Regions from separate parts of the Bradyrhizobium sp. USDA 4472 genome, predicted to be linked through region 3. Evidence: predicted binding sites of a transcription regulator. Region 3 holds the regulator's gene; each other region holds the start of a gene.
What was found. Region 3 encodes LexA, which represses DNA repair genes until DNA is damaged. Its sites were predicted from a motif close to TGTTCNNNNTGTGTTCNG; they were not measured.

Region 1: ACVWZ4_RS09270 (DNA recombination protein RmuC) is a predicted target of LexA. The motif match lies at 1,487-1,504, and genes of this name have one in related genera.
Region 2: ACVWZ4_RS11680 (YifB family Mg chelatase-like AAA ATPase) is a predicted target of LexA. The motif match lies at 2,429-2,446, and genes of this name have one in related genera.
Region 4: ACVWZ4_RS00245 (ImuA family protein) is a predicted target of LexA. The motif match lies at 3,520-3,537, and genes of this name have one in related genera.

What each region holds. Positions count from the first base shown of each region.
Region 1 covers NZ_JBSSAM010000001.1:2,042,360-2,050,193, forward strand. Annotated here, with positions in the region: gene fmt (methionyl-tRNA formyltransferase) at 1-647, opposite strand, end outside; gene def (peptide deformylase) at 841-1,365, opposite strand; gene ACVWZ4_RS09270 (DNA recombination protein RmuC) at 1,536-2,738, shown strand; gene ACVWZ4_RS09275 (AmpG family muropeptide MFS transporter) at 2,935-4,299, shown strand; gene ACVWZ4_RS09280 (hypothetical protein) at 4,426-4,860, opposite strand; gene recR (recombination mediator RecR) at 4,887-5,489, opposite strand; gene ACVWZ4_RS09290 (YbaB/EbfC family nucleoid-associated protein) at 5,491-5,811, opposite strand; gene ACVWZ4_RS09295 (DNA polymerase III subunit gamma/tau) at 5,922-7,763, opposite strand.
Region 2 covers NZ_JBSSAM010000001.1:2,554,605-2,562,438, reverse strand. Annotated here, with positions in the region: gene ACVWZ4_RS11690 (ATP-binding protein) at 1-155, opposite strand, end outside; gene ACVWZ4_RS11685 (hypothetical protein) at 276-743, opposite strand; gene ACVWZ4_RS11680 (YifB family Mg chelatase-like AAA ATPase) at 841-2,379, opposite strand; gene ACVWZ4_RS11675 (PilZ domain-containing protein) at 2,594-2,839, shown strand; partial or broken gene ACVWZ4_RS11670 (tetratricopeptide repeat protein) at 2,922-3,699, shown strand; gene ACVWZ4_RS11665 (AAA family ATPase) at 3,739-5,028, opposite strand; gene ACVWZ4_RS11660 (CpaD family pilus assembly protein) at 5,025-5,762, opposite strand; gene ACVWZ4_RS11655 (type II and III secretion system protein family protein) at 5,813-7,330, opposite strand; gene cpaB (Flp pilus assembly protein CpaB) at 7,341-7,834, opposite strand, start outside.
Region 3 covers NZ_JBSSAM010000001.1:6,065,783-6,073,616, reverse strand. Annotated here, with positions in the region: gene ACVWZ4_RS28545 (alpha-hydroxy acid oxidase) at 1-222, shown strand, start outside; gene ACVWZ4_RS28540 (HAD family hydrolase) at 222-863, shown strand; gene ACVWZ4_RS28535 (hypothetical protein) at 1,012-1,200, shown strand; gene ACVWZ4_RS28530 (molybdopterin molybdotransferase MoeA) at 1,414-2,625, shown strand; gene lexA (transcriptional repressor LexA) at 2,802-3,503, shown strand; gene ACVWZ4_RS28520 (hypothetical protein) at 3,690-3,893, shown strand; gene ACVWZ4_RS28515 (hypothetical protein) at 4,087-4,521, shown strand; gene ACVWZ4_RS28510 (ComEC/Rec2 family competence protein) at 4,532-6,817, opposite strand; gene ACVWZ4_RS28505 (DUF2171 domain-containing protein) at 6,914-7,147, opposite strand; gene ACVWZ4_RS28500 (nuclear transport factor 2 family protein) at 7,237-7,623, opposite strand; gene ACVWZ4_RS28495 (glutamine--tRNA ligase/YqeY domain fusion protein) at 7,660-7,834, opposite strand, start outside.
Region 4 covers NZ_JBSSAM010000001.1:39,390-47,223, reverse strand. Annotated here, with positions in the region: gene ACVWZ4_RS00260 (inorganic phosphate transporter) at 1-638, opposite strand, end outside; gene ACVWZ4_RS00255 (UdgX family uracil-DNA binding protein) at 762-2,204, opposite strand; gene ACVWZ4_RS00250 (putative DNA modification/repair radical SAM protein) at 2,204-3,439, opposite strand; gene ACVWZ4_RS00245 (ImuA family protein) at 3,602-4,405, shown strand; gene ACVWZ4_RS00240 (Y-family DNA polymerase) at 4,302-5,897, shown strand; gene ACVWZ4_RS00235 (error-prone DNA polymerase) at 5,894-7,834, shown strand, end outside.

The DNA of each region.
Region 1 (7,834 bases), 4.0 Mb from region 3:
CAGTCGATCCGGGCCTCGGCCTTGTCGATCTTGGCGGCGTAAGTGACGCCCTCTTCGCTCTGCTTTTTCAGCTGGAGGCCGCCGCGGTCGAGGGCGGCCATGGCGCGCACCATCAGATCGGCGCCCAGCCGGGAAAGGCGATCATGCAGATCCAGCGCAGTCATGTTGTCTGAAATCGCGAGACGCTCGGCCATGGCGACATCGCCGGTATCGAGGCCGACATCCATCTTCATCACCATCACGCCGCTCTCGGCATCGCCGGCCATGATCGCGCGGTTGATCGGCGCGGCGCCGCGCCAGCGCGGCAGCAGCGAGGCGTGAAGGTTGTAACAGCCGAGCTTCGGCGCATCGAGGATCGCCTGCGGCAGGATCATGCCATAGGCGACGACGACGGCGGCGTCGGCGTCAAAGGCGCTGAATTCGTCCAGCGCTTCCTGGGTCTTCAACGTCCTCGGTGTCAGCACCGGCACACCGAGTTTTCGCGCGGCCTCTTCAACGGGCGTCGGCTGCAATTGCAGCCCGCGCCGGCCGCCCGGCTTCGGCGCGCGCGTATAGACGGCCACGATCTCGTGGCCATGCGCGACCAGTTCGAGCAGCGTCGGCACGGAGAAATCGGGCGTGCCCATGAAAATCAGGCGAAGGGGCATGACAGGGACTCTGTACGTTCCCTCCCCAGTGGGGGAAGGCTAGGGAGGGGGGTGCCACACGACGCGCTCTCACGACGAGAGTGCGGACTGGTTCTTCTTCCCCGTTAGACCATTTCCTCGGCTACCCCTCTCCCCCGCCCTCCCCCACAAGGGGGGAGGGAGCCCAGGGGAGTGTGGCGCAGCACCAAAAACTCTACTCCGCGCGCTTGGCGGCTTTCTCGAACTTCTTCATCACGCGGTCGCGCTTGAGCTTCGAGAGATAGTCGACGAACAACACGCCATTGAGATGGTCGATTTCGTGCTGGATGCAGGTGGCGTAGAGGCCTTCGGCGTCCTCCTCGTGCAGCTTGCCGTCGAGGTCCGTGAAGCGCACACGCACTTTCGCGGGACGTTCGACCTCCTCGTAATATTCGGGAATCGACAGGCAACCTTCCTCGTAGACCGACAGGTCTTCAGACGAGGCGATGATCTCCGGATTGATGAAGACGCGCGGCTCCGGCTTGGTCTCCCCGTCCTGGTTGGGCTTGGCGAGATCCATCGTGATCAGCCGCAGCGGTTGCGCGATCTGGATCGCCGCCAAGCCAATGCCGGGCGCGTCATACATCGTCTCGAACATGTCGTCGGCAAGCTTGCGGATCTCCGCCGTGACCTTCTCGATCGGCTTGGAGACCAGACGCAGCTGCTTGTCGGGCAGGATGATGATTTCTCTGAGGGCCATGCCGGGCGATTTAAGCCGCGCGCGACATCGGGTCAATGCGGCCGGGAACGCGTTAACCCTCCGCTAACCATAAACTTCACCTTTGGTTAACCATAAAAAATGAGGGATCGATCAACGTAAATGTTCGCTATTCGTTCGTGGCCCGTCGCGAATCGGCTAGAAGGACAGGCATGAACGAGATCATTTTCATGCTGGGCGACTGGCCGGTGCGCGGGTTCGATGCGCTGATCGGCTTCGGCACCCTCGTCCTCATCCTGCTGGTGGTGATTGCCGTCGTGGTCGCCAGATCCGGGCGTCGCGGCGCGGAACTGGCGATGGCGGGGGCGATCCGGGCCGACGAGCTCGAGGAGCGGCTCGCCCAGGTGCTGCACGCCCAAGCTGAGGCCTCCGGCCGGGTCGACGCCATGACGGAGGCGCTGGCTGGACGCCAGGCCGAGATGGCGCGGGCCGTCAACGAGCGGCTGGATTCGGTGACCCATCGCGTCGGCCAGTCGATGGAACACTCGACCCGCAACACCATGGAGAGCCTGCGCGCGCTGCACGAGCGGCTCGGCATCATCGACAGCGCGCACAAGAACCTCACCGACCTGACCACGCAGGTGACGACCTTGCGCGACGTGCTCGCCAACAAGCAGTCGCGCGGCGCCTTCGGCCAGGCGCGGATGGAGGCGATCGTCCAGGACGGCCTGCCGAAGGGCGCTTACGAGTTCCAGTTCACGCTCTCGACGGGAAAACGGCCCGACTGCGTCGTCTTCCTGCCCGACCAGCGCCCGCTCTGCATCGACGCGAAATTCCCGCTGGAAGCGATGACCGCGCTGCACGACGCCCGCACCGACGAGGAGCGACGCACTGCCACGCAGCGGCTGCGCGGCGACGTGATGAAACATGTCAGCGACATCGCCGAAAAATACCTCGTCCCCGGCGAGACCCAGGAGATGGCGCTGATGTTCGTGCCGTCGGAATCGGTCTACGCCGAGATCCATGACGGCTTCGACGACGTGATCCAGAAGGCCTATCGCGCCAAGGTCGTGCTGGTCTCGCCCTCGCTGCTGATGCTTGCGATCCAGGTGATGCAGCAGATCATGAAGGACGCGCGGATGCGCGATGCCGCCGACCAGATCCAGACCGAGGTGATCAAGCTCGGCGACGATCTCGGTCGCCTGCGCGACCGCGTGCTGAAGCTGCAGAAGCATTTTGCCGACGCCAACGAGGACGTCCGCCAGATCCTGATCTCCGCCGACAAGATCGAAAAGCGGGCGGGACGGATCGAGGAACTCGATTTCAGCAAGAGCGATGCGCCGGCGGAGGGCCCGCGGCTGTTGGCGACGGGCGCTGGTGAGCTGTTTCCGCGGAAGCTCCAGGCGGGGGAGTGACCTCAGGGCACACTGTCATACCCCGCCAAGGCGGGGTATCCAGTACGCTGCGGCAGCCGTGATTGAACCGAAACGCTGGTGATTACTGGATCGTCCGCCTTCGCGGAAGATGACAGCGGAGAAGGCGACGACACCTCGTTTGTGGCCGGTGGCAACGACAGTCCCTCGCGCCCCCAGAATCTGCTAACACCTCCCCATGACCGCACCCGACGCGACGTCCCCCGCCGGCACCGATGCCCCTGCGACTTCATGGCGCGACAGCCTCGCCGTGTACCTGCAACCGCGGGTGCTGATCGTGCTGTTCCTCGGCTTTTCGTCGGGGCTGCCGCTGGCGCTGTCGGGCTCGACGCTGCTGGTGTGGATGCGCGAGGCTGGCGTCGATCTCAAGACCATCGGGCTGTTTGCGCTGGTCGGCACGCCCTACACGCTGAAGTTCCTGTGGGCGCCGCTGGTGGATGCGCTGCATGTGCCGCTGTTCACGCAAGCCTTCGGGCGGCGGCGCGGTTGGTTGCTGTTCTCGCAGATATTGTTGATCGTGGCGATTCTGCTGCTGGCGATGACCGATCCTGCAAGCTCGCCATTCTTCGTCGCGCTTGGCGCGCTGCTGGTGGCGACGACGTCGTCGACGCAGGACATCGTGGTCGACGCCTTCCGCGTCGAGAGCCTGCCTGAAAGCGAACAGGCGGCCGGCATGGCGGCCTATGTCGCCGCCTATCGCATCGGCATGCTGGTCTCGACCGCCGGCGCGCTGTTCATCGTGTCCGGCTTCGAAGGGACCGGCATTCCCCGCGCATCGGCGTGGATGTGGGGCTATGTGGTGATGGCGGCGATGGTGCTGATCGGGACCATCACGGCTCTCGCCGCGACCGAGCCCGAAAAATCAGTGCAGGCGGAAGCCGCAACGCACGAAGAGACCGCGTTCACGCGCGTGCTGCACGCGGCGATCGGTGCCTTCTCCGAATTCCTGTCGCGCAAGGACGCGCTCGCCGCGCTTGCCTTCGTCGTGCTGTTCAAGTTCACCGACGCGTTCTCCGGCACCATGACCGCGCCGTTCGTGATCGACCTCGGCTTCACCCGCAATGACTATGCGGCAATCGTGAAAGGCGTCGGCCTCGCTGCAACCCTGATCGGCGGCTTTGCCGGCGGCTTTGTCGCGCGGCGTTACTCGCTGGCGACCTCGCTCTGGATCGGCGGTGTGGTGCAGGCGCTGGCCAACCTGACCTTCTCCTGGCTTGCCGTGGTCGGCACCAATCAATGGGCGCTGGCGCTCGCGATCTGCGCGGAGAATTTCACCAGCGCCATCGGCACGGTGATCTTCGTCGCCTATCTTTCGGCGCTGTGCCAGAACCCGCTGCACACGGCGACGCAATATGCGCTGCTCACCGCGCTCGCGGCGGTGGGGCGGACCTATCTGTCGTCGGGCGCCGGCTTCGTGGCTGACACCACCGGCTGGCCGCTGTTCTTCCTGATCTGCGTGCTGGTGGCGATCCCGAGCCTGGTGCTGCTGACGTACTTGCAGAAGCGCGGGCATTTCGAGACGCTGGGGCCGGTAAGGGTGTAGGCCCGCCTTCTCGCCGTCGTCATTGCGCGCGCAGCGAAGCAATCCAGAAACTTTCCGCGGAAATACTCTGGATTGCTTCGTCGCAAGAGCTCCTCGCCATGACGACGGCGAGAGCTGTCGCGCTCCCTACTTCTTCACCAGGCTCCACTTCGTCACGACGGCCTCGCTCATCTGGCCGGGATCGCTGGCGCAGGCGATTTCATCGACCTTGACCGAGATCTCCTTGCCGACGAACGATTTCAGCTGCGAGGCCTGCGCGTCGCTGGAGGTGACGAGCTGGAACGTCTCCGGCCCCGTCTCGAGATCGCACAGCCCGCTCGGCGCCGGCAGGCGGCGCGGCTCGGAGGTGATCTGGTACATCGCAACCCGCTTGCCGGCGTTCTTGACGTCGCGAATCTTCATGGCGTTCAGCTCGCCCGAGAGCACCTCGCCGGTGCTGATCGGCCTGCCGGGCTTTGAAGCCGGCGTCGCCTCATCGTCCTGCTGCGCAGAGACGGCCGGTGTGACGACCAGCAGCATCGTCGCGAGCAAAGCCAGGCGTGTGGCGAAAAGTTTCGTCATGTCGTCCGTTCCGTAAGTCTGGATGGCTAGAACAGGGTCCGCTGCCGCATGGCGGCCGATAGCGTACCCTCATCGAGATAATCAAGCTCGCCCCCGACGGGCACACCATGGGCGAGCCGGGTCACTTTGACGTTGGCGTCCTGAAGCAGATCGGTGATGTAGTGCGCCGTGGTCTGGCCGTCGACTGTGGCATTCAGCGCCAGAATGACCTCGTGAACCTCGGCGGCATGGGCACGCGCGACCAGCGCATCGATGGTGAGGTCCTGCGGACCGACGCCGTCGAGCGGCGACAGCGTCGCGCCCAGCACGTGGTAGCGTCCTTGGGTCGCATTGGCCCGCTCCAGCGCCCAGAGATCGGCGACGTCGGCAACCACGACGATGATCGCCGGATCACGCTTGGGGTCAGTGCAGACGGTACAGGGATTCTGCGTGTCGATGTTGCCGCAGGTCTTGCAGACCTGGACCTTGTCGAGCGCGACCTGCAAGGCTGACGACAGCGGCATCATCAGCGCTTCGCGCTTCTTGATCAGATGCAGCGCCGCGCGCCGCGCGGAGCGCGGGCCCAAACCCGGCAGCCGTGCGAGAAGCTGGACCAGCCGCTCGATTTCAGGACCGGCAACCGCGCCCATCTTACTGGCCGAACAGCCCCGGCGGCAGGCCGAGCCCGCCGGTGAGCGACTGCATCTTCTCCTGCATCGCGGTCTCCGCCTTGCGGCGGGCATCACCGAGCGCGGTGACGAGCAGGTCCTCCAGCACCTCGCGCTCCTCGGGCTTCATCAGCGACGGATCGATCTTGATGCCCTTGACGTCCATCTTCGCAGTCATGCGCACGGCGACGAGGCCGCCGCCGGAGATGCCTTCGACCTCTACGTTGGCGAGAGATTCCTGCATCTCCTGCATCTTGGATTGCAGCTGCGCCGCCTGCTTCATCATGCCGAGAAAGTCAGCCATGGGTGTCCGTCCTTGGAAAGAGTGGCTAAAGCGCGGTTAAACGCGCTTTAGCATTTTGTTCGAGCATGATCCTATCGGAAAACCGCTGCACAGTTTTCCGGATCATGGCTCTAGAGATCGTCGTCGGCGTCGGAACCGTCGAGCGGATCGTCAGAGCCGTAGTCGGCATTAATATTGGAGTCCGGCGCCTCGGGGGCAAGCCTGCGGACCTCGACGACCTTTGCACCGGGGAAGCGCGATAGCACCTCCTGCACGCGCGGATCGGCCTCGGCGGTGCGCGCATGCTCCTGCTTGGCCGCCTGATTCATCGAGCGCAGCGTCGGCTGACCCTGCTCGTTGGACACGATGATGGTCCAGCGTCGGCCGGTCCACATTTCGAATTTTCGCGCCAATTCGGTGATCATGGTCTTTGAGGCGTTCGGCTCGAGCGCGATTTCGAGCCGGCCCTCCTCAAAACGAACGAGGCGCATGTCGCCTTCGAGCGCGGCCTTGGTCATGACGTCGCGCTTCTGGCTGGCGAGCGCGACGAGCTGGGTGAAGCTCGTGATGCGCAATTGAGGCGCAGCCGCTTGCGGATCCGGCGCAGGCGCCGCCATCTGTGGCCGCGCCGCACCGCCGAATGCGGAGGGCGACGATGTCGGCATGCGAACCGGCGGGGCTGAGACAACCGGCGCCGCGGAGGCCATCGGAGCCGCCGGCGCACCGCTACCCGCGGCACCCCCGGCGTTCACCACCGGCGCGCTGCCACCGTTCTGCTCCAGCATCCGGATCGCTTCATCAGGCGTCGGGAGATCAGCGACATAGGCGATGCGCACCAGCACCATCTCGGCGGCCGCCGCAGGCCGCGTGGCGGCCTGCACCTCGGTGATGCCCTTGAGCAGCATCTGCCACATCCGCGACAGCACGCGCATCGAGATCTTCGAGGCGAAATCCTTCGCGCGCACCCGCTCGGTCTCGCCATAGGCGACATTGTCCGCGGTCGCCGGCACGATCTTCACGCGGGTGACGAAATTGACGAATTCGGCGAGGTCCGACAGCACCACGATCGGATCGGCGCCGACATCATACTGGTCGCGGAATTCCCTGAAGGCGGCTGCGATGTCGCCGCGCGCCAGCGAATCGAAGAGATCGATCACGCGGGTGCGGTCGGCAAGCCCCAGCATCTGCCTGACCGCATCGGCTTTCACGGCGCCGGCCGCATGCGCAATGGCCTGGTCGAGCAGCGACAGCGAATCGCGCACCGAGCCTTCGGCGGCGCGCGCGATGATGCCGAGCGCTTCCGGCTCGATCTCGACGTTTTCCTTTGCGGCGATGTTGGCGAGGTGCTTCATCAGCATGTCGGCCTCGACACGACGCAGGTCGAAGCGCTGGCAGCGCGACAGCACGGTGACCGGAACCTTCCGGATCTCGGTCGTGGCGAACACGAACTTGGCGTGCTCCGGCGGTTCCTCCAGCGTCTTCAGGAATGCGTTGAACGCCGCCGTCGACAGCATGTGGACTTCGTCGATGATGTAGACCTTGTAGCGGGCGCTGGCCGGCGCGTAGCGCACGCTGTCATTGATCTGACGGACGTCGTCGACGCCGGTGTGCGATGCCGCGTCCATCTCCAGCACATCCATGTGCCGGCTTTCCATGATCGCCTGGCAATGCACGCCAAGCGTCGGCATGTGGATGGTCGGCCCCTTTACCGAACCGTCCGGCATCTCGTAGTTGAGCGCACGGGCAAGAATACGCGCGGTGGTGGTCTTGCCGACGCCGCGGACGCCGGTGAGGATCCAGGCCTGCGGAATCCGCCCGGTCTCGAACGCATTGGAGACGGTGCGGACCACGGCTTCCTGGCCGATCAGATCGTCGAAGCTTGAAGGGCGGTATTTGCGTGCCAGGACCCGGTAAGGCGCGTTGGCGGCCTGGCCGGCGCTGTCAGGGTTCGGAGGGGCGCCAGCGTCGGTCATCGGTCGATCCGCAATGAAATGTCTCTCACCGGCTTTTGCGGAAAGGAGCGCGCAGGCGGGGCACCCCCGCC
Region 2 (7,834 bases), 3.5 Mb from region 3:
TAGCCGGAATTCTCCGAGCGGCTGCCGGTGACGAAGCCGTAGGCACCGCCGAACGTCGCCGAGAAGATCATGAAGGAGCGGATCGCGAAGGCGATGCGCGGATGCTGTCGCCTGAAGCGGCGCATGTGCACCTTGATCCGGAACGTCCGACCCATCGCCACCGACCCTTGTCCGAAACCCGCCACCGCCATGCGCGACGATGTCTTGACCACCTTGCGAACAGCTTGAGGCTTTGGGGTCGCCTCGAAACAGGGTTGACGAGGTGTTAACGTCTCTTAGAGCGAAGCGGCCTGGAGATGGTGGTGGCCGCCGCGGGCCCCGACGATCAAGGCTGCGGCTTCCCTCTGCGAGAACGTCTTCGAGCGCACATAGATGCGGTAATCGGCCGGGCCTTCGCTGCCGAGATAGATCGTCGGGCGGTTGCCGCCGCCTTGCCCTGCTATGGCGACCAGCTGCGTGGACGGATTGCCCTGGCAGGCGCCGGGCTCATCGCTTTCGCCATCGTCGACGACGGCAAAGTCGGCCGCGTCGGCGTCGTCGGTGATCTGCACCCGCACCGTCGCCTGCGCGGGATCGTCGGTGAAGGCGATCTGGACGCCGGCGGTCCAGAACAAGGAGGTGAACTCGACGGAGGTATCGCCGACGGCGACGCAAGGGTGCGAGATCGATCCGATCTCGTTGCGGGCGAATACCGCAGCCGCCAACAGGGGAACCACCGAGGCCAGGATCTTGAAACGCAACATGACACGCTACTCGCCGGGCCCTTACAGGAACGTTTGGGCCTCGTGGTTTGCAGATCGTAAAGGAAACTCGTTACCGCCGGGTTGACGCGCGGGATGATCACGCCGGCTGGCGCACATCCTCCGCGAGTGCGCGGTAGGACAGCGCCTCGGCCAGATGCAGCCGGCCGATCTTGTCAGCGTTGTCGAGATCGGCGAGCGTGCGCGCCACCCGCAGCACGCGGTGATAGCCGCGCGCCGACAGCCGCATGGTATCGGCAGCATCGCGCAGCAGCTTTTGACCCTGGGCGTCCGGTTTGGCGATGTCTTCGAGCACCGCGGCCGGTGCCTCGGCATTGGTGCGCACCTTGGGCAGGCCGGCTTCGGCATAGCGTGCGCGCTGGATGTCGCGCGCCGCCGCCACGCGCGCCGCGACCTCGGCGGAGCCTTCCGCCGGCGGCGGCAGGATCAGATCGGCGGCGGTGACGGCCGGGACCTCGATGCGCAGATCGATCCGATCCATCAGCGGGCCGGAGATGCGGGCCTGGTAATCGCCGGTGCAGCGATCGACGCGGCCGCGCTTGCAGGCATAGCCCGGCTCGAACGCATTGCCGCAGCGGCAGGGATTCATCGCCGCGACCAGCATGAAGCGGGCAGGGTAGGTGACGCGGTGATTGGCGCGCGAGACCGAGACTTCGCCGTTCTCCAGCGGCTGGCGCAGCGAATCCAGTACGCGCGGATCGAACTCGGGCAGCTCATCGAGGAACAGCACGCCCTGATGCGCCAGCGAGATCTCGCCGGGCCTTGCGCGCGCGCCGCCGCCGGTCAGCGCCGCCATGCTGGCGGAATGATGCGGCGAGCGGAACGGCCGCCGCGACGTCAGGGCGCCGCCTTCGATCTCGCCGGCGACGGAGGCGATCATCGAGACCTCGAGCAACTCGCCCGGCGACAGCGGCGGCAGGATCGAGGGCAGCCGCGCCGCGAGCATCGATTTGCCGGCACCGGGCGCGCCGATCATCAGCAAATGATGCCCGCCGGCAGCTGCGATCTCCAGCGCCCGCTTGGCGCTCTCCTGGCCCTTGATGTCGCGCAGATCGAGCGGCGAGGTTGCCGCTTCATGCACTTTCGGCACCGGCCGCGACAGCACCTGGGTGCCCTTGAAATGGTTGGCGATCTGGATCAGCGAATGTGCGGCGACGATCTGGATGTCAGGGCTCGCCCACGCGGCCTCCGATCCGCAGGCCGCGGGACAAATCAAGCCCTCCTCGCGCACATTGGCCCCGATCGCAGCGGGCAGAACACCGGCCACAGGCGCGATCGACCCGTCGAGGCCGAGCTCGCCAAGCACGGTGAAACCGGTCAGCGCATCCGGCGGGATCGCGCCGATCGCCGCCATCAGGCCCAGTGCAATCGGCAGGTCGTAATGGCTGCCTTCCTTCGGGACGTCGGCAGGCGCGAGATTGACGGTGATCCGTCGCGCCGGCAGCGCCAGCCCCGAGGCGATCAGCGCCGAGCGAACCCGCTCGCGCGCCTCCGACACCGCCTTGTCCGGAAGACCGACAATGGCGAACGCGGGCAGGCCGGGCGCGACCTGCACCTGCACGTCGACCGCGCGGGCCTCGATCCCTTCAAAGGCGACTGTCGAAACCCGCTGGACCATACGCTGCCCCCTCGCACAGCTTGGGGTAGCAGAGCCCGACGATCCTGGCAAGAACAATACGGGAACGGCGGGCGGCGCCGATCCCTAACCGGTCGTAAACAGGCTCCAGACACTACGCCTCGAATGCGAGCGGCTCTCCTCAGCACATTCCAACGAATGTCCGCTACTCCTGAGCCTGCGGGATGGGCCGTGATCCAACGGGTGAACAATTCAAATGCTTGCAAATCGCCGGAGAAGCGAACGACGGGTGTGCACCAGGCTTGCCAAGATCCATTTTGGCGCCGGCTCGCTGCCACGGGACTGCACGATCACTGACATCTCGGACGGAGGTGTGAAGGTCGTGGCGGAATTCATCGAGGTGCCGCCGCAATTCACCATCATCTTCGCGCCGGATTATTCCCGTCAGTGCCGCCTGCGCTGGCGCATCGGTTGCGAATTCGGTGCGGAATTTACCGACTGAGCCCAACAGGGGCGCGTCCTTAACCGGACTTTAGGGTTAATCGGCAAAGCATCTCTGATCAGTCCGCCGCGGTGATCAGAGTATGTCCAAGCGTTCGTCCCTTGCCTCTTTCCCCGGCGAGATTCCTGCTGCCCGCGCTCGCGGTGCTCGCCCTCGGTGGCTGCCAGACCACAGGCCTGGAGGACGTGACCGGCGCGCTCGGCGGCCGGTCCGAGCCTGTCGCCACGGCCGACGCCAAGCCCGATATGAACGCCCTGCGCGAGCGCTATCGTGCCAATCCCGGCGATCCCAACGTTGCGCTCGACTACGGCAAGGCGCTGCGCGAGACCGGCCAGCGGGCCCAGGCGGCGGCGGTCATGGAGCAGGCCGTCCTTCTCCATCCCAGCAACAAGGCGCTGCTCGCCGGCTACGGCCGCGCGCTCGCCGACAACGGCAATTTCCAGCAGGCGTTTGACGTGCTGGGCCGCGCGCATACGCCCGAAGATCCCGACTGGCATATCCTGTCGGCTCAGGGCGCCGTGCTTGATCAGCTCGGCCGCAACGAGGAAGCGCAGCAATATTACGCAAGCGCGCTGAAGATCGTGCCGGACGAACCGTCGGTGCTGTCCAATCTCGGCCTGTCCTACATGCTCCAGAACAACCTGCCGCGCGCCGAGGAAACCATGCGCCGCGCCTATCAGCGCGATCCGGCCAATCCCCGCGTGCGGGCCAATCTCGCGCTGGTGCTGGGGCTGGAGGGCAAGCAGACGGAGGCCGAGACCATCGTGAAGGCCGATCTGCCGCCGGACCAGGCCGCGGCAAAGGTCACGGCGCTGCGTGAGTTGCTGTCGAAGAAGCAGCAGCAGCACGCGGAGAAATGATCTCCGCCGCTTTTGTTCGCTCGAAAACGCTCCCGTGCTTTACGACGCCTTGCGATGCGGCGCTGATGCGCGTCCGCTCTTGCCCTTCAGCTTCTTCAGGAGCGGTCCGAGCAGCGAACGCTTCGGCTTCTTCACCTCGCCGCGCCCGGCGAGCCGGTTGGCCATGGTCTGGAACAGCTCGGTGGTGCGGTGGCTCTTGGAGACCTCCGCGATCATCTGGCCGTTATTCGCAGCGGTCGAGAACAGCTTCGAATCGAACGGGATCACCGCGAGCGGCTGCCCCTCCATCGTCTTGGCGAAGGATTTGACGTCGATCTCGGCCCGCTTGTGCATGCCGACCTGGTTGATGCAATAGAGCGGGGGCCGGTCGTTCGGCCGCGCCGCCTTGAGCACGGTCAGCATGTTCTTGGTGTTGCGCAGGTTTGCGAGGTCAGGCTCGGCCACGATGACGATGTCGTCGGCGTTGACCAGGGCGCGCTTGGTCCAGGCCGACCATTGGTGCGGCACGTCGAGCACGATGCATGGCGTCGTCATGCGCAAGGTGTCGAAGATCGCGTCGAACGCTTCGGCGCCGAAATCATAGACGCGGTCAAGGGTGGCGGGTGCGGCAAGGAGGCTGAGGCGCTCGGTGCATTTGGCGAGCAGACGCTCGATCAGCGCCGTATCCGGCCGGTCCTGCGACAGCACCGCGTTGGCGATGCCCTGCGCCGGATCCTGGTTGTAGTCGAGACCGGCGGTACCGAAGGCGAGGTCGAGATCGATCACGACGGAATCGAGCGCCAGATCGCGCGCGATGGTCCAGGCCACATTGTGCGCGACCGTCGACGCGCCGACGCCACCCTTGGCGCCGACCACCGCGATGATGCGGCCGGTGATGATGGCCTCGGAAGCCGAGAACAGGCTGCAGATCGAGCGCACCACGTCGATGGTCTGGACCGGGCCGATCACGTAGTCGTTGACGCCGCGACGCACCAGCTCGCGATAGGGCGCGGTGTCGTTGGGATTGCCGATCACGACCACGCGCGTGCCGGGATCGCAGACGCCGGCGAGGTCGTCGAGGCCTTCGAGAATGTCACGCGTGCCGTCGGATTCGATCACGATGACGTTCGGTGTCGGCATCGTGTCATAGACGTCGATGGCTGCGGCCAGACCGCCGCTCCTGGCGGTGAGATGCGCCTTGGCGAGACGGCGGTCCTGCCCGGCCGCGGTGATCGCGGCGAGCGTCTGCTCGGTCTCGCAAAAGGCCTGCACCGAGATGCGGGGAACCGGCGCAATGTGTTCGTCGGGGCGCTGCGGATCGTCCGCCTCGTCGTCGTGAATCCCAGTCATTTGCCTGTATCGCTGAGTTTGGCCTTGTCGGCCTCGGGATAGGTGGTCGCGGTCGCGTTGCCCTTGCGGTAGCGGTCGAAGGCGATGTCGCGCCGCGCGGTGTAAGCGGGCGTCTCCGCGCGCGGCTGCTCGAGGTCGGCGGGGTTGTCGATCATCGCGGCGAGATTGCGCTGGGTGGCGCAGCCGAGATTGAAGTAGGGCCTGTTCTCGTTGTAGCCGGGATCGACGATGGACGGTCCCATGTCCTCGGGCCACAGCCCGCAGGGGCCGGCGACCGCAGTGATCTTGGAATAGCTCAGCCGGATGGTCGGCAACAGGCCGGGATCTTCGGGGCGATAGGGATGCTGGACGATGGCGCGCGACGGCACGCCGCCACTGCCGAGCACGGCACGGATCTCGTGATAAGTCGCTGCTGCTGCGCGCGAATTCGCGGTGTCGATGGGCACGTCGACGACGACGGAGCCGGTGCCTTCGCGCACCCAGTCGCGGGCGATGCCCATCACGTCCGCGGCTTGCGGGGCCGAAAGACCGCCTCTCGCCTTGCCGACGAAGATCACGATCGAGCGCGTGCCTTCCTGCACCGCGATCGGGTGGCGCATGCGGTAATCGGTCGGCACCGTCTGCGTGGTGACGACGTCGCCGGTGGTGTTGCAGGCTCCCAGCATGACGGAAAGCCCGGTCAGCGCGAGCGCGATGCGCGGCTTGCGAAATCGATCTTCTGTCGTCTTCGTCATCGCCTGGTCCCCTCCTACCGCTATCCCGGTCCCCAAACCGTTCGTTCGTGTCAGTCGATGATGAAGCCGAAATCGCCGCTGATGCCGTCGATCGGATCGACGCGGCGCGCGATGCCGTAGAGGCGGTTCATGCGGCCGAGCAGCGCCGACTGCGCATCCGAAGAGGGTGCGAACCCGTCGTCGGGCCGCGACAATTCCTTCTGGGCGACCGCGCGCACCACATAGGGGGTCACGATCACCATCAGCTCGGTCTCGTTGTTGACGAAGTCCTGGCTGCGGAACAGCGCGCCGAGGATCGGGATCTGGTCGACGCCGGGCAGGCCGTTGACGGCCTGCTTGGTCTGCTGCTGGATCAGGCCGGCCATTGCCATCGAACCACCGGAGGGAATTTCCAGCGTGGTCTCGGCGCGGCGGGTCTGGACCGAGGGAATGGTGATCGAGTTGGTCGAATTCGCGGACAGCGCCTGCGACACCGTGATCGCGTTCTGGCTCGACAGCTCCGAAACCTCGGTCATCACGCGCAGGCTGATGCGGCCCTCGCTGAGCACCACCGGCGTGAAGTTCAGGGAGATGCCGAACTTCTTGTAGGTGATCTGGGTGGTGCAGACATGCGTGGCCGGATCGCAGGCGTAGCCGCCGGGGATCGGGAATTCGCCACCGGCGATGAAAGTCGCTGACTCACCCGAGATCGCGGTCAGGCTCGGCTCGGCCAGCGTCCGCATCACGCCCGCGCTCTCCATCGCGCGCATCGTGGCGTTGACCGTGGCGACGCCCTTGGCAAGCCCTGTGACGCCGAGGCCGTTGCTGCCGACCAGCGGTCCGCCGCTGGCAGTGAACGGGTTGGAATTGTTGAAGTTCACCACCGCGGTGCCGGCATTCAGGCTGGCGCTGAGGTCGACGCCCAATTGCTTGACGATGTCGCGGCGGACTTCGCCGACGACGACTTTCAGCATGACCTGGTCGCGGCCACGGACCACGATGTTGTTGACGACCTTGTCGCTGCCGCCGACGAGCTTCGCGGCGACGTCGCCGGCCTGCTGGGCCTCGACCGGGCTCGACACCGAACCGGTCAGCATCACGCTGTCGCCGACGCCTTCGATCTGCACCCCCGGCAGCGACTGGTGCAGCGCCGCCCGCATGCCGTTGAGATCGCGCTTCACCGCGATGTCGTAGGAGGCGACCTGCTGGCCGTCGGCGCTGAAGAACACCACGTTGGTCTGGCCGACCTGTCCGCCGATGATGTAGGCGCGCTGCGACGACCGGATCACCGCATTGGCGATCTTGGGATCAGCCACCAGCACGTCCTTGACCTCGCGCGGCAGGTCGATGACCACAGATTTGCCGATTCCAAGCGACAGCGAACGCGTCCGTGCGGGCGCGACGGTCGCGGCCGGCGCCACGCCGAGGTCCGGCGCCTGCATCGGCGCCTGGTCTCCGACCGGCGCATCCGCGGCACGGACGAGATCGGGGCCTGCGACCAGCCCCAGCATCATCATCGCCCCTGCCCAGAACGAGCCAGCGCGCTTCCCCCGAATGCGCAGGCCCATCCGATAATCCCCGTAATTCATCATGTCTCCATCACTTCTGTGACGTTAGTTGTCGCGTCTGCACGCCGTAGCGGATCACGTTGACGCCGCTCTGACGCTGCTTGAGCGCCTGGTCTTCGGGCGCGCCGTCGGTGGCGCTGGCATCGGCGATGCTGCGCAGTGCGAGCGTCAAAGTTCCCCCCTGGCGCGAGGCCGACAGCGTGGCGACCTGCTCGGGCTTCAGCTCCAGCGTGACGGTCTTGCCGATCACGGCGGTCTGGCCGTCCTTTTCCTTCGGCGCCTGGTCGATCGCGAGCACGCGGATATTGGACAGGACGACCTCCGACAGGATCAGGTCATTGCCGCCGGTCGCACCGCTGGTGTCGGGGTTCTTCAGGCGGCGCGTCAGCACGACGTCGACGCGGTCGTTTGGCAGGATGAAGCCGCCGGCGGCGGTCTCTGCCGAGATCTCGGTGGATACGGCCCGCATGCCCGAGGGCAGGATCGCGGCCATGAAGCCGGAGCCGTCCGCCCTCACCAGCTTCT
Region 3 (7,834 bases):
ATCGGCCGGCTGCAATGCTGGGCACTGGCTGCGGCGGGCGAGACCGGCGTGGCGCGGATGCTCGAGCTGCTCGAGGACGAGGTGCTGCGCTGCCTCGGTCTCCTGGGCGCCACCTCCTTCGCCGAGGTCGACAAATCCTGTCTGCACCCGGCCACCGCAACCAACGCGCCGAGCGTGTTCAGCGCATTCCCGCTGTTCGACCACGAACCCTACCGATACTGATGGAAAGGACGCAAGTGACCTCGCTCTCGCCTGGTAGCGCCGATGCGCTTCTGTTCGATCTCGGACGCGTCGTGCTCGACATCGATTTCTCCAAGGCGATCACCTGCTGGGCGCGACATGCCGACTGCGAGCCGGAAGCCATCGTCGCGCGCTATATGCGCGACAGCGAGGCCTACCGGCTGCACGAGGTCGGCAAGATCAGCGACGAGGACTATTTTGCCTCGCTGCGCGCATCGCTCGGCATCGGCATCTCGGATGCGCAGTTCCTCGAAGGATGGAACGCGATCTTCGCCGGCGAGATGCCTGATATTGCGGAGCTGCTGCCGCGTGCGGCGAAGCAGATGCCGGTCTATGCCTTCTCCAACACCAACCGCCCCCATGTGGACTTTTTTTCGAAGGAATATGCCGACCTGCTCGGGCATTTCCGCGAGCTCTACCTGTCCTCGAGCATCGGGCTGCGCAAACCCGATGCGGAGGCCTTCGACCATGTCGTCGCCGCGATGGGGGTGCCCGCGAACCGCATCGTGTTCTTCGATGATCTCGCCGAGAACGTGGAAGGTGCACGGGCGCGCGGCCTGACCGCGGTGCATGTGACCTCGCCGACCGACGTCGGAAATGCCCTGAAGGCGCTGGGGATCTGACTTGGCAACCCGGCTCTGATTCCGGAGGCAATTTCACTGGAACTCGGGAACCAAAACCCTTTGTGCATTTTTGTACAGAGTTCCGGGAACGGAATCCCCGGCTCCGGACTCTATAGTCCGTTGGGAATTCTACATTGGACTTATCATCGTGTTGGGCAAAACCTACCTCACCAAGCAGGCCTCCCTGCTGATGAAATACGCCAGGACCACCTCGAATTCTGAGCTCTCCGCAAAACTGATCAGCAAGGCCGCCGACCTGAAGGCCCAGGCCGATCCAATGCCCGACAAGAATCCCAAAGCGCCTGATGTCAGTCCGAGCGAGCCGCCGGGGACCTGACCGATGCTGGCCACGGCTCTTGTCTTTGCCTTGGCCGTCGTTGTGCCGGTATGCGTCGCTCTCCAGATCATGCCCCGGCTGAACCTCCAGCTTCGTCCCACGGCTCCAGGGGTGGGATAAATCATCTTGTGCGGCTGCTTTGCCTGGACGCTCCCGCTCGGCTAGAACTCTCGCCGCTGATTTGCCCGAATGGGCGTAGCTGGAGTTTTCACCGTGGCCCTCATGCCGGTATCCGATGCGCTTGCTGCCGTGCTCGCGGGAGCGGAGCCGCTGGCTGAGGAAACAGTCGCGCTCGATCGGGCCTTTCATCGCGTGCTTGCGCGCGATGTCGCGGCGCGGCGGACGCAGCCGCCTGAGGCGATGTCGGCGATGGATGGCTATGCCGTGCGTGCGGCCGATGCGGCCGAGGTCGACACACGGCTCACGGTGATCGGCGAAGTCGCAGCCGGCCGGCCGTTTGCTGGAAGGGTCGGCGCCGGCGAAGCCGTGCGGATCTTCACCGGTGGCGTCGTTCCCGATAACGCGGATGCCGTGGTGATCCAGGAGGACACCGTCGCCGACGGCGAGTGCATCACGATCAAGGAAGCCGCCATCACCGGACGACACATCCGCCCGGCCGGCATCGACTTCCGCGAGGGCGACGTGCTCCTGCGCAGCGGCACGCGGCTCACGGAGCGCGACCTCGCACTCGCCGCCGGGATGAACCATCCGCAACTCGCGGTCCGCCGCCGGCCGACGGTCGCAATTCTCGCCACCGGCGATGAGCTGGTGATGCCGGGCTCGACGCCCGGCCACGGCCAGATCGTCTATTCCAATGGCTATGCCCTTCATGCTCTGGCTCGCAGCGAAGGTGCCGACACGATCGATCTCGGGGTCGCGGCCGATACGTTTGCCGCCACCACATCGGGCATCCGTCGCGCGCGCGAGAGCGGCGCCGACATCCTGATCACGACCGGCGGTGCCTCGGTGGGCGACCACGATCTGGTGCAACAGGCACTGAGGGACGAAGGTATCTCGATGGCGTTCTGGAAGATCGCGATGCGACCGGGCAAGCCCATGATGAACGGGCAACTCGGATCGATGCGCGTGATCGGCCTGCCCGGCAATCCCGTATCATCCTACGTTTGCGCTTTCCTGTTTCTGGTCCCGCTGATTCGCGCGCTGTCGGGGCGTTCGGTGGTTCATCATCGCCGCGAGCGCGCCGTGCTCGGCCGCGATGTCGGCGCCAACGATCAGCGCGAAGATTATCTGCGCGCGCGGCTGGCAGAGCGTGACGACGGCACGCTGGTCGCCGTTCCCGTCGATCATCAGGACTCCTCGTTGCTTTCGAATCTGGCTGCGGCACAGGCACTTCTCGTGCGCGCACCGTTCGCGCCGAAGGCCGAAGCAGGCACCGCTTGCGAGGTGCTGCGGCTGCCCGTCTGACCGCTTCGTTCGCGTGCGTTCCGCGAACTTCGTCGCGTTCACGGCAAATTAAGCAGTTGCGGAACATGTATCGAACATATAGTGTCCGTTCATGATTTGTTTCGAGCATGTAGCGGCTTATGGCTGAATTCAGCGTCTCGGAATTGAACGACATCACCAGGGGGATTTTGGTCGAGATGTTAACGCGCAAACAATACGAGCTCCTGCGGTTCATCAGCGAGCGGCTGAAGGAAAGCGGCGTACCACCCTCCTTCGACGAGATGAAGGACGCGCTCGATCTGCGCTCGAAATCGGGCATCCACCGCCTGATCACTGCGCTCGAGGAGCGCGGCTTCATCCGCCGTCTGCCCAACCGCGCCCGCGCGATCGAGGTGATCAAGCTGCCCGAGCTCCAGGCCGCCGCCGGCAATCGCCGCGGCTTCACCCCGAGCGTCATCGAGGGCAACCTCGGCAAGGTGCGCATGACGTCGAGCCCGCCGGCGGATGAGGGCGAGCGTCCCGTCGCGGTGCCCGTCATGGGCCGGATCGCGGCCGGTACGCCGATCGAAGCCTTGCAGACCCGCAGCCACACTATCAGCGTTCCGCCCGACATGCTCGGCGCGGGCGAGCACTATGCGCTCGAAGTGCGCGGCGATTCCATGGTGGACGCCGGCATCCTCGACGGCGACATGGCCCTCATCCAGCGCAACGAGAGCTGCGACACTGGCGACATCGTCGTCGCCCTGATCGACGACGAGGAAGCCACCTTGAAGCGCTTCCGTCGCCGCGGCGCCTCGATCGCGCTCGAGCCAGCGAATGCCGCCTATGAGGTCCGCATCCTGCCCCCCAACCGGGTCAAGATCCAGGGCAAGCTGATCGGTCTCTATCGCAAGTACTGAGCGCCACGTTCTCGCGCGATCGGTGACTGCGATCAACGATTGGAGCGGACGATTGTCCGCTCCGGCTGGATAGACTTTCTGGTTCTGCACAGATTATCCCGCCACCTCTCCAGCCCTACATCCCCGGCATGCCGCAACGAAGCACACTCGCTTCGATGGGCCTCCAGGGAGACTGAGGAGAGAATGATGAGCAAGATCATCCTGAGCACCGTCACGATGACGCTGATCGCAGCGTCCGGATCGCACGCCTTTGCTGCGCATGCGCAGCATCGCCTCGGCAAGGTGCCGCAGGCGACGAGCGCGCAGATCCGCGATGCCCGCAACGCCATCGAGCAACAGGCGCAGCCCGGCTGGCAATATTCCGGCTGGTCCGCGCCGGCCGGACGCTGAGCGCGAAGCCTCCCAAATGCACGGAGGCAAGCTTTGTTCCCAGCCGTTCGGGAAAGATAATGTGATTGCGGCTCGCGGATCGGAGCCGCAGATTTGCCTACAACCAAGCAGAGCCTTGCAGGCTTCAACTCTGATAGAGGCCGGCGCCTCCAGGACAGAGGCGCGGGTTGCTATCCCCGATGAGGAGCACCCGATGTGTGACTATAGCTTGCATGCCGTCGCGACGCGTCCCGCAGAAGTCGGCGAGACGATCGTCACGACAACGTTCCGCGGCACCTCGACGCGCGGCTTCGCCTCTGAAGCCGACATGTCGGTCGCGGTCTGCCTGCTTCCGGGAACGGAGCTCGCCTTCGCCGACAACGTCCGCTACGACAACAGGTGGATCTGGACCCGCACCATCAATTCCCGCGTAGGCAAGTTCGGCAAGGTTGATCCGCACATTCCCGATCGCCATCACGACGCGATCGAATTCCCCGATGGCAAATACGTGCTGGTGACGCAGCTCGTCGAAGGCCAGCGCGCAACCGTGCTGCAACTGCCCGTGACCCAGCCGCTCGGCGAGCGCGAGCACAAGCCGCAAGTGGCCGCCGACAGTCGCACGACGCCGCCACGCCTGCCGATCGGCTGAAGCGTCGATTCTAGTCCTCGGCCTGAAGGTCGGCCTCCGACGGCGTTGCGTCTTTGGTCCGCGGAGCTGCCGACCGTGGCTTGAGGGTTTGGCCGAAATCTGCATCGCCGGGCGCCACCGGCGACCAGGAGCGGTTTGCGCCCCTCGCTCTCACCGGCTGAACCGCAAAACCGTCACCGCGCTGTGTCAGCGCAAGCGCGCCCTGGCTCGCCAGACGCGGCCGATCGATCACCATTGCAGCGCAATCGGGCGGCGCAGGCCTCGCCGTCACCACCAGCGCTGCGCGGCTGCAATCGTCGGCCAGCGCGTCGATGCGCAGCGCCAGCGCAATCATGCGGCCGTCGGCAAGCGGCGTCACGCAGCCGGCATCGTCGCACGACACGCCGTCGCCGAGCGAAGCGCTGGCGGCATCGCGCGGGTCGGCGTCCGCCGCGAGCCACTCCTTGAGAAGGAAATTGTCCTTCTTCGTCCTGATCAGATGCAGCTGCCCATCCTTGCCGCGCACCGCGACGTTCTGGCCGTCGGCGGCAATGAGAATGTCGGGTTGCCGCACCGACAAGGCCCAGATCGTTGCGACCGCAAGCACGATCGCACCCGACCAGCGCAGCGGCGTGCGCAACAGCCCCATCAGGACAAGCCCCAGGCTCGCCGTCACCAGCGGCGCGGTGCCGAAGGCGCCGACATGGCCGATAGCCCCTGGCAATGCCGCCACCCAGCGGGTGACCACAATCATCCAGTCGATGCCGATCCCCATCAGCCACCAGAACACGCCGTCCAGCCCGAATGGAGCCGCGAGCAGTCCCAACAGCCCGGCCGGCATCACCAGCGCCGAGACGACGGGCATCGCACCGAGATTGGCGAGCACGCCGTAGGGCGTGACGCGGTGAAAATGGAAGGCGGCATAGGGCGTGGTCGCAAGCCCCGCGATCATGGAAGCCATGAACAGCATCGCGATCTCGCGGCCGCCCCACAGCGCAATCCGCGCCGTCGTCGAATGATCGGGCGAGGCAAGCAGGTTCGGCATCCCGATCTGCACCATTGCCACCAGCCCGAGCGTCGCCGCAAACGACATTTGGAAGCTCGGATGCACCAGCGCTTCCGGCGCAACCGCGAGCACGATCAGCGCCGCCACCGCCAGCGTGCGGAACGTGATCGCGCGACGGTCGACGATCACGGCAATCAGCACCACCGCGGTCATGAAGAACGATCGCTGGGTTGCGACCTCCGCGCCCGAGAGCAGCAGATAGAATGCGGAGGCCACCAGCGCCGCGGCCGCCGACCATTTCTTGATTGCGAATCCGGCCGCCAGCCCGGGGATCAGCGCCAACAGCGCGCGGACCGCGAAGAAGACGACTCCAGCGACGACCGCCATGTGATAGCCGGAGATCGACAGCACGTGGCCAAGCCCCGAGACGAACATCGCATCGTTGACGGGCGTGGTGATCGCATCGCGGCGGCCGGTCAAAAGCGCGGTCGCGATTGCGCGGTTGTCGCCGTCGAGCACGGCGCGGATCCGCGCGTCGATCGCATCGCGCAGGCCCTGCATGAGCGCAGCATAGCGCAACTGCAATCCGCCTGACACCGGCGGCGTCACCGTCGTGATCGCCCCCATCGCGAAACCGGACGCGCCGATGCCCTGGAAGAACATGTCGCGCGAGAAATCGTAGCTGCCCGGCCGCAACGGCGACAGCGGCGGCATCAACCGGGCGTTCAACTGCACGAAGCTGCCGACATCGGGCGCCGTCCCCTTGCGCACGGAGAGGCGGACGCGCTCGAGCTTGACGTCGCCGCGCTGCGCCTCCATCGCGGTGACGCGCAGCACGAACCGGTCGGTGCGTTCGCGAATGTCGCGGGTCTCGACGAAGCCCGACAGCGACACGGAATAAAGCGGCTTTGCGAGCACGGCGTGGGCGATGCTTGCTGTCCTCCACGTCGCCGCAGCAAGACCGGCCGCAACCGCCGCGATCATGATCGCGGGTGCAAACCACCGGCTCCGCCGCAACAGAACCGCGCCAAGCGTCGACGCGCCCGCCGTCGCGACCGTCACCCAGAGCACCGGCTCATGGTCGGCGGCGAAGTACAGCGCGATGCCGCAGCCGAAGGCGATGGGGACCCATGGGAACAGTCGTCCAGCGCCGGCCTCGGCCTTCGCCCAATCACCCAGCTTTCCGGCGATCGACGACCAGACGCCGAAGCCTGCCGGCACAAAGCCGCCGGCCGACGCTGTTCGGCCGCTGCCGGGCCAGGTCCCGGCCATACCTTGCGAGGCACGTTGTGGCCGGCCCGGCTCCGCCATCCCTCAGCAACCCTGCGCTACGCTACTGCACGGAAGCTACCGGAACGTGCGGCGGCACGGATAGCGGCACAAATCGGGAACGAAGAGGCTTCCGCCCTACTTTTCCTCTTCCATCGTCACGGCGACATCGGCCTTGGCGGACAGCCGAACCTTGTTGCCCTCGACATCGGCAACCAGGCCCTTGTCGATGAAATGGTGGTGGCCCTTGTGGCTGCCCTCGCCGCTGTCCTTTTTGGTCAGCTTGATGCGATTGCCTTCGACCTTGTCGACCGTGCCGATATGGACACCGTCGGCGCCGATGACTTCCATATGCTCAGCGATGTTCTGCATGGTGGGATGCTCCTGTGGATCCACCTCAACCCGGCGCCCGCGCATTCGTTTCCAGCGCCGGAATGACGATGCCGTGCGCGGCGCGCCTGTCAGATCAACGGCGCCTTCGCCGAGGCGTGGTGATTGACGATCTTCCAGTCGCCGTCTTCGCGAATGATGACCCAGCTGATCTTGACGACGAGGTCAGGCCGTTCGCCCGCCAGGTCGAACGTGATGGTCGCGCCCATGTTGATCGTATCGGGCCCTGCCTGCGCCGCCTGCACCTCGGAGAACGCCGCGCTCGGCCTGCGCCAGCGCGGCAGGCCGTTGAAGTAATCGGCCACGCCATTCCTGCCCCGATAGAGCTTCGGGTTGGAGCCGAAGAAGAATGCGTTCTTTGAATAAAGCGACGACAGCGCAACCGCATCGAGGGTCGCGAAGCCGGCGCACCATTTCGCGATGATGGCGGAAACGGCGGCGTCGGCTGCACTGCACATCTTGCGTCCCTCAGCCCTTTGCCTCAGCCATTTGCCTCAGCCCTTGGCGACTTCCTTGGCGAACGTATCGCGCAAGCCAATGGTGCGTGAGAACACCGGCTTGCCGGGCGTGGAGTCCTTGTCGCGCACGAAATAGCCCTGGCGCTCGAACTGCATCGGTTCGATCGAATTGCTTTCCGCGACCGATGCCTCGATCCGGGCGTCGGAGAGG
Region 4 (7,834 bases), 6.0 Mb from region 3:
GACAGCAGCAGCGCCTTGCCGATGTTGGTGGCCTGGCTCCAGTCGACGCCGGTGGTGCCGTTGCGGCCATGCAGGACGGCGTTCATGATGCCGACGCCCATGATCGAGCCGATCAGCGTGTGCGAGCTCGAGGCCGGCAGGCCGAAATACCAGGTGCCGACGTTCCAGATGATGGCGGCGATCAACAACGCGAACACCATCGCGAAGCCGGCGCTGGAGCCGACCTGGAGGATCAGCTCGACCGGGAGCAGCGAGACGATGCCGAACGCGACCGCGCCGGAGGACAGCAGCACGCCGAACAGGTTGAACATGCCGGACCACACCACGGCGACGTGGGCGGGTAGCGAGCGGGTGTAGATCACGGTCGCGACCGCGTTGGCGGTGTCGTGGAAGCCGTTCACGAACTCGAAGCCGAGTGCGATCAGGAGCGCGACGAAGAGCAGGAGGAAGGGAGCGAAGGTCTTGACCTGCGCGCCTGATGCATCGACGTCGACCCAGATGCTGTAGGCGACGAAGAGAAGTGCGGCGGCGATCACGCCCATGTAGATCACGCCGGTGAGCGGGTGGAATCCGCGGTTGAGGTCTGGCCCCTTACTCAAGGCCGGCTCGATGGAGCCGGGCAAAGCAACGTCACTCATTGGAAATTCTCCTGTCCCAAGGCCCCGATTTTGCGCGTGGCATGTGACAGGCGGTTGAAATGGCGGCAGGCAGTTGAAATGATGGAGCTTATCCGCGCTCTGTCGCTGAGCGCCGGCAGCGTCTCAGGCGGCGTGGGCCGACTTCTTCTGCACGCCGGCCGCGATCGTCAGGTCTTCGACAAAACGCTGATATTCCTGCACCTTCGCCTGCGGATCAGGGAGCCGCAGCAGGTAGGACGGATGCACCGTCACCAGAGCCTTGCGTCCGTCGGGGAGGTCTATGAGCCGGCCGCGGGTCTTGCCGATGGGTGTGATCTTGCCGAACACGCTCTGCGCGGCGGTGGCGCCCATCGCGACCACGAGATCGGGCTGGATGACTGAGACTTCCCGCTCATACCATTGTCGGCATGCCCGGATCTCGGACGTGTTCGGCTTCTGGTGCAGGCGGATTTTTCCGCGCGGCACGAATTTGAAGTGTTTGACCGCGTTGGTGACATAGACCTTCCTGCGGTCGACGCCGGCCTCCTCCAGCGCGCGATCGAGCATCTGTCCGGCCGGCCCGACGAAGGGATGGCCGGAAAGGTCTTCCTTGTCGCCGGGCTGCTCGCCGACCAGCATGATGGTGGCGCTCTTGGGGCCTTCGCCGAACACGGTCTGTGTCGCGTCCTTGTAGAGCGGGCAGGCGCGGCAATGGCCGGCCTCCTCGCGAAGTGCATCGAGAACATTGGCGGCGTGTTTGCGGCTCATCGGGGCCTCCGGCCGCTTCTGGGGCTTGTGCGGATCCGTTGCGGCGTTGGCGATCATGGCGCCGGTCATGCGTTCGGCGTCCTCGATCAGGGGTTTAATGATCGAAGCCTCGGGCAGGTTCCTCCAGTATTTCTTCGGCATCTCCGCCTGCATCGCCTTCACCTTCAACCGCGCCGGATTGAAGATGCTGGCGTAGTAACGCCGCCAGGTTTCCTCCAGCCGGTCTTCGCCCCGTGCTTCGTTCTTGCTCGCGCCCGGCGTGAACGAGAGCGCGTGGCCATCCCAATGCGCGCAGAGATCGGGCGTCAAAATCGACCACGGCATGTCGGCAAAGCGGCGCGCGAAAAACGGCGCGGCGAGCTCGACGATATGATGCTCCGGCTCGAACCATGCGACGTAATGGGCGGCACGCTCGCGTCCGACTTCGCGAAAACGAACGAAGGCGTGCATCTTGTGCTCGTCGCGATGAACAGCTCTCGCCATGGCCGTGACCAGCGCGACGTCGGTATCCATCGCGACTTCGATGAGGTCGTGATTGTCCTTCAATCGCCAGAGCAGGCGATAGAGGATCGCAAAACGCTCGCCGTCGCGGTGCAGGATTGCCGCTTTCGCCAGCTCGATGAATTTCGCTGATACGCTGAAAGTGCCGTCATTCACCTCGAGAATCGGAGAGGGCGCGGGCGGCGCGAACAGCTCAGCTTCGCCACCCCGCACGGCCCAGGTGATATCGGCGGGCGCCACGTGATGAAGCACGAGCGTGCGAGCAGCTTTGCGCCAGCCGCCGAAATCGGTCTCGGTGTCGAGGATAATGAACTGCATCAGAAGCCAAACCCCAATTGCGTTGCTTTCGGCTTGAACCGTTCGATCAACCGCGCCTCGTCCAGGCGTTGCGAGGAGGGCCGGTGATCGCTGAGGACGATGAACGGCAGCGCCTTGTGCTTGGGCACGTGCAGCCGCGCGAGATCGGACAGGCGGATCGTGGTGGTGCGCCGCGTCGCGATGATGCGCTCGACCGCCCTGGTGCCGAAACCCGGCACGCGCAGCAGCTGCTCGCGGCTGGCGCTGTTGACGTCGAGCGGAAAGCGGTCGCGATGCCGTAGCGCCCAGGCGAGCTTTGGATCGATGTCGAGCGGCAGCATCGCGGTGTCGTCGACGATCTCACCGACGTCGAAACCGTAGAATCGCATCAGCCAGTCGGCCTGGTAGAGCCGGTGCTCACGCAGCAGCGGCGGCTGGACCAGAGGCAATGCGCGGCTCGCATCGGGGATCGGGCTGAAGGCGGAGTAATAGACGCGCCTGAGCCTGTAGGATCCATAGAGATTGGCGCTGGTGTGGAGGATGGTGTGATCGTTCGCGCCGTCGGCGCCGACGATCATCTGCGTGCTTTGGCCGGCCGGTGCGAAGCGCTGCGGTCTTGTCCTTGTCTTCGCGCGGCGATTTTCCTCGGCTTCGTCGAGCTGCAGCCGCAATCGGCCCATGGTGCGGCGGATCGCACGCACGTCCTTCTCCGGCGCGAATTGCTGCAGGCTTGTCGCCTCGGGCATTTCGATGTTGATGGAGAGACGGTCGGCATATTTGCCGGCTTCCGCGATCAGCGCATCGTCGGCTTCCGGAATGGTCTTGAGATGGATGTAGCCGCGGAAGTGATGGTCCTCGCGCAGTTTTCGCGCGACACTGACCACTTGCTCCATGGTGTAGTCGGGGCTGCGGATGATGCCGGAGGAGAGAAACAGGCCCTCGATGTAATTGCGCCGGTAGAAATCGAGCGTCAGCTTGACCACTTCATCGATGGTGAAGCGGGCGCGCGGCACGTTGGAGGAAGCGCGGTTGACGCAATAGAGGCAATCGTAATTGCAGGCATTGGTCAGCAGCACCTTGAGCAGGGAGATGCAGCGTCCATCCGGCGCGTAGGAATGGCAGATGCCCATGCCGGGCGCGGTCGAGCCCATGCCCTTGCCGTCGCTGGAATCCCGCTTCTCGGTGCCGCTGGAGGCGCAGGAGGCGTCGTACTTGGCGGCGTCCGCGAGAATTTCCAGCTTGCGTTGTACGTCCATTCCGGAATCCCTTTGATTTGGCTCATGAATTCGATCGAACGCAATTCGATTTGACTCTTCGGCTGCCGTTAGCTTTATATTAGAACATACCATGAACAAATAAGCCAGCCGTTGGTTTCTCTTTTGAGAGCCACCGGCAATCACCTCTGAGGAGCGGCGAGCATGAACGCACGCATGAGCGCGCTTGCGACCTTGCGCAGCCAGATCGAGCGGATCGAGACGGCGGAGGTCGTGCATCATCACGATCGTGTCGCGCTCGGTCACAGCGAGGTCGATCGCGCGCTGAAAGGCGGCCTCGCGCGCGCGGCGGTCCATGAGGTGTTTTGCGAAGGGCGTCAGGGTGCGGCCGCGACCGGTTTTGTCACCGCGCTGGCGGGTCGCGTCACGGCGCAGCGGCCGCTGCTGTGGGTGCGGCAGGATTTTTCGGAACTCGAAACCGGCGCGCTGTCGATGAGCGGGCTCGCCGAGCTCGGGCTCGATCCACGCCGCGTGGTTATGGTGCGCGCGGCCGATGTGGAGAGCGCGCTGCGGACCTCGGCCGATGCGCTCGCCTGCGATGCGCTCGGCGCCGTCGTGCTCGAGCTCTGGGGCGAGACGAGGCAGTTCGATCTCGTCGCGAGCCGCAAGCTGACGCTCGCCGCGCAATCATCCGGCGTTACCGGTTTGTTGCTGCGGATGGCAGCACAACCGTTGCCCTCGACAGCGGAGACGCGATGGATGCTGCGCGCGGCGCATTCGCCGCCGGGATCGGCTTCAATGCCTGCGGCGCCTTGGGACGTCTGGGGGGCGCCGCGCTTCGATGTCGAGCTGTTGCGCAATCGTCATGGCCCGTGTGGCCGGTGGATCATGGAATGGAAGTGTGATGAGTGCCAGTTCAGTGAACCGTCGGCGTATTCTCAGCCTGTGGCTGCCGCGCCTGCCCATCGACCGGATCCAGCGGTTTTTCAGCAGCGCCGGGCTGGGTAAAAATAATAATGGTCCGAGCATCGTTGTCATCAAGGACAACAATGCGCTGGTGATCCACGCACTGGATGAAACCGCCGAGCGCTTCGGGTTGCATATTGGTCAGCCGCTGGCGAATGCCCGGGCGATGTGCCCGGATTTGAAAGTGTTCGACGCCGATGTCGTGGCCGATGCGAAAACGCTCAGCGACATCGCCGATTGGTGCGATCGCTTCACGCCGCTGGTGGCGCTCGATCCGCCGCACGGGTTGTTCCTCGACATCACCGGCTGCGCGCATCTGTTCGGCGGCGAGGCTGCGCTGTTGCAGACGCTGGTCCGGGCGCTCGGCCGACAAGGCTTTGCCGTCAGCGCGGCGATCGCCGGCACCTCGGTCTGCGCGCGCACACTGACGCGGCAGGGCTCCGGGATCATCGTTGCCGACGGTGGGGAAGCGGCGGCAATCGACCGGTTTCCGGTGTCCGCGCTCGGTGCGGAGGAGACGATCACCACCGGCCTACGCCGCGCCGGGCTGAAGACCATCGGCGATGTCGCCTCGCGCAACGCCTCCGAGATCACGGCGCGGTTCGGCGCGCGGTTCTCCACGCTGCTCGCGCATGCGCTGGGGCAGGGCGATGCGCCCATTAGTCCGCGCAAGCCGGTGCCTGACTACATCGTCGAAAAGCGTTTTGCCGAGCCGATCGCGACCGACACCATGATCGCGATGACGCTGTCGCGGCTGGCCGATACGTTGATCGCGTCCATGGAGAAACAGGGCAAGGGCGCGCGGCGGCTGGAGGCCGCGTTCTTCCGCACCGACGGTGTGGTGCGTGCGATCATGGTCGAGACCGGACGTCCCGTGACGCGAAGCAAAGTCGTCGATCGTCTGTTCCGCGAACGGCTCGATGCGCTCGCCGATCCGCTCGATCCCGGTTTCGGCTTCGACATGGTGCGGCTGTCGGCGAGCCGCACCGAGATCGTGGTGCAGGAGCAGCGCGATCTCGATGCCCATGTCCACGACAATGACGAACTCGCCGCGCTGATCGACCGCATCGCCGCACGCATCGGCGGAAAGCGCGTCGTCGTGCACCTGCCGCAGGATACCCATATTCCTGAGCGGGCGGTGCTGGCTGCCCCCGCCCAGCATCATCTCGCGGCTGCCATGCAGGCCAAATGGCCAGATCGTGCCGAGGGCGAGCCGCCGCTGCGGCCCCTGCGGCTGTTCGACAAGCCGGAGCCGGTCACCGTACCGTTCGCGACCGTACCCGATGGCCCGCCGCATCAATTCACTTGGCGCCGGGCAAAACATGCGGTGGTACGGGTAGAGGGACCCGAACGCATCGCGATGGAATGGTGGCGCCAGGACGGCAAGCAGCTGACGCGGGATTATTTCCGTATCGAGGATGCCGAGGGCCTGCGCTTGTGGATTTTCCGCGATGGTCTTTACGAAGGGGAGGTGTTCGACGCCGACGGCAAGCCTGGTCCCCCCAACTGGTATGTGCACGGTCTCTTCGCATGAACGCGCCTGCTTATGCCGAGATCGGCATCACCACCAACTTCTCCTTCCTGCGCGGCGGCTCGGATCCGCGCGCCTATGTGCATCAGGCCGCCAAGCTCGGCCTTCCCGTGATCGGCATCGCCGATCACAATACGCTCGCCGGCGTGGTGCGCGCCTGGAAGGAGCTCGACAATGACAAGGTGCTGCATAAGCCCAAATTGTTGGTCGGTGCGCGCATCGTCTTCATCGACGGCACGCCCGACATTTTCGTCTATCCGCGCGACCGCGCCGCCTATGGCCGGCTCTGCCAGCTTCTCACCAGAGGCAAACGCGGCGACGACATCACGCGGATCGAGAAGGGCGAGTGCCGTCTCTCCTTCGCCGATCTGCTGGAGTTTTCGGAAGGTCAGCTCCTGATCCTGACGCTGCCGCATCGCTTCGAGCCGGCACAAGCGTTGGATATTCTTGCAAGGTTGAAAGCAAGCCGCGCCGAGGGTGTATGGCTGGCGGCGAGCCTGATTTATCGCGGCGACGACCGGCGCCGTCTGGCGCGGCTGGACGATCTCGCCGAAAAGGCAAAAGTGCCGCTGCTTGCGACCAACGAGGTGCTCTATCACGATCCCGGCCGTCGTCCGCTTCAGGATGTGCTCACCTGTATCAGGGAAAAGACCACGATCGAGGCGGCCGGACGAAGGCTGCAAGCCAATGCCGAGCGTTTTCTGAAGACGCCCCGCGAGATGGCGCGGCTGTTCCGCGATGCCCCCGACGCGATCGCGGAGACCATGCGCTTTGCGGACAGGATCGACTTCACGCTCGACCAGCTCAAATACCAATATCCTGATGAGCCGGTGCCGCCGGGCAAGACCGCGCAGGGACATCTGGAGGACCTGACCTGGGCCGGCGTCGACAAATATTTCGGCGGTATCGAGAACATTGACGCGAAGCTGCGCGCGACGCTGAAGAAAGAGCTCGCGCTGATATCAGAGCTGAAATACGCGCATTACTTCCTCACCGTGCACGACATCGTCCACTACGCGCGCAGCCAGAACATTCTGTGCCAGGGACGGGGTTCTGCGGCGAATTCGGCCGTGTGCTACGTGCTCGGCATCACCTCGGTCGATCCGACCAAGGTCGATCTGCTGTTCGAGCGCTTCATCTCCAAGGAACGGCTGGAGCCGCCCGACATCGACGTCGATTTCGAGCATTCGCGGCGCGAGGAGGTGATGCAATATGTCTATCGCCGCTACGGCCGCCACCGCGCCGCCATCATCGCGACCGTCATCCATTATCGTCCGCGCAGCGCCATCCGGGATGTCGGCAAGGCGCTGGGCCTGACCGAGGACGTCACCGCGGCGCTCGCCGACACCGTGTGGGGCAGCTGGGGCAAGGGCCTCAATGACATGCAGGTCCGGCAGGCCGGGCTCGATCCGCAAAATCCCATGATCAACCTCGCAGTCGAGCTGGCGACCGAGCTGATCGAATTCCCGCGCCATCTCTCCCAGCATGTCGGCGGCTATGTGCTGACGCAGGACCGGCTCGACACCTATGTGCCGATCGGCAACGCTGCGATGAACGACCGCACCTTCATCGAATGGGACAAGGATGACGTCGACGCGCTGAATATGATGAAGGTCGACGTGCTTGCGCTGGGCATGCTGACCTGCATCAGGAAGTGTTTTGATTTGATCGATCATCACAAGGGTAAACGATGGGTTCTGGCGAGCGTCCCGCAGGACGATCCGAAGGTTTACGACATGCTGTGTGCCGGCGAGTCGCTCGGCGTATTCCAGGTCGAGAGCCGCGCGCAAATGAACATGCTGCCGCGGCTGAAACCGCGAACCTTCTATGATCTCGTTATCGAGGTCGCGATCGTACGCCCGGGACCGATCCAGGGCGATATGGTGCATCCCTATCTGCGGCGGCGGAACGGCCTGGAGAAGGTGACCTATCCTTCGCCA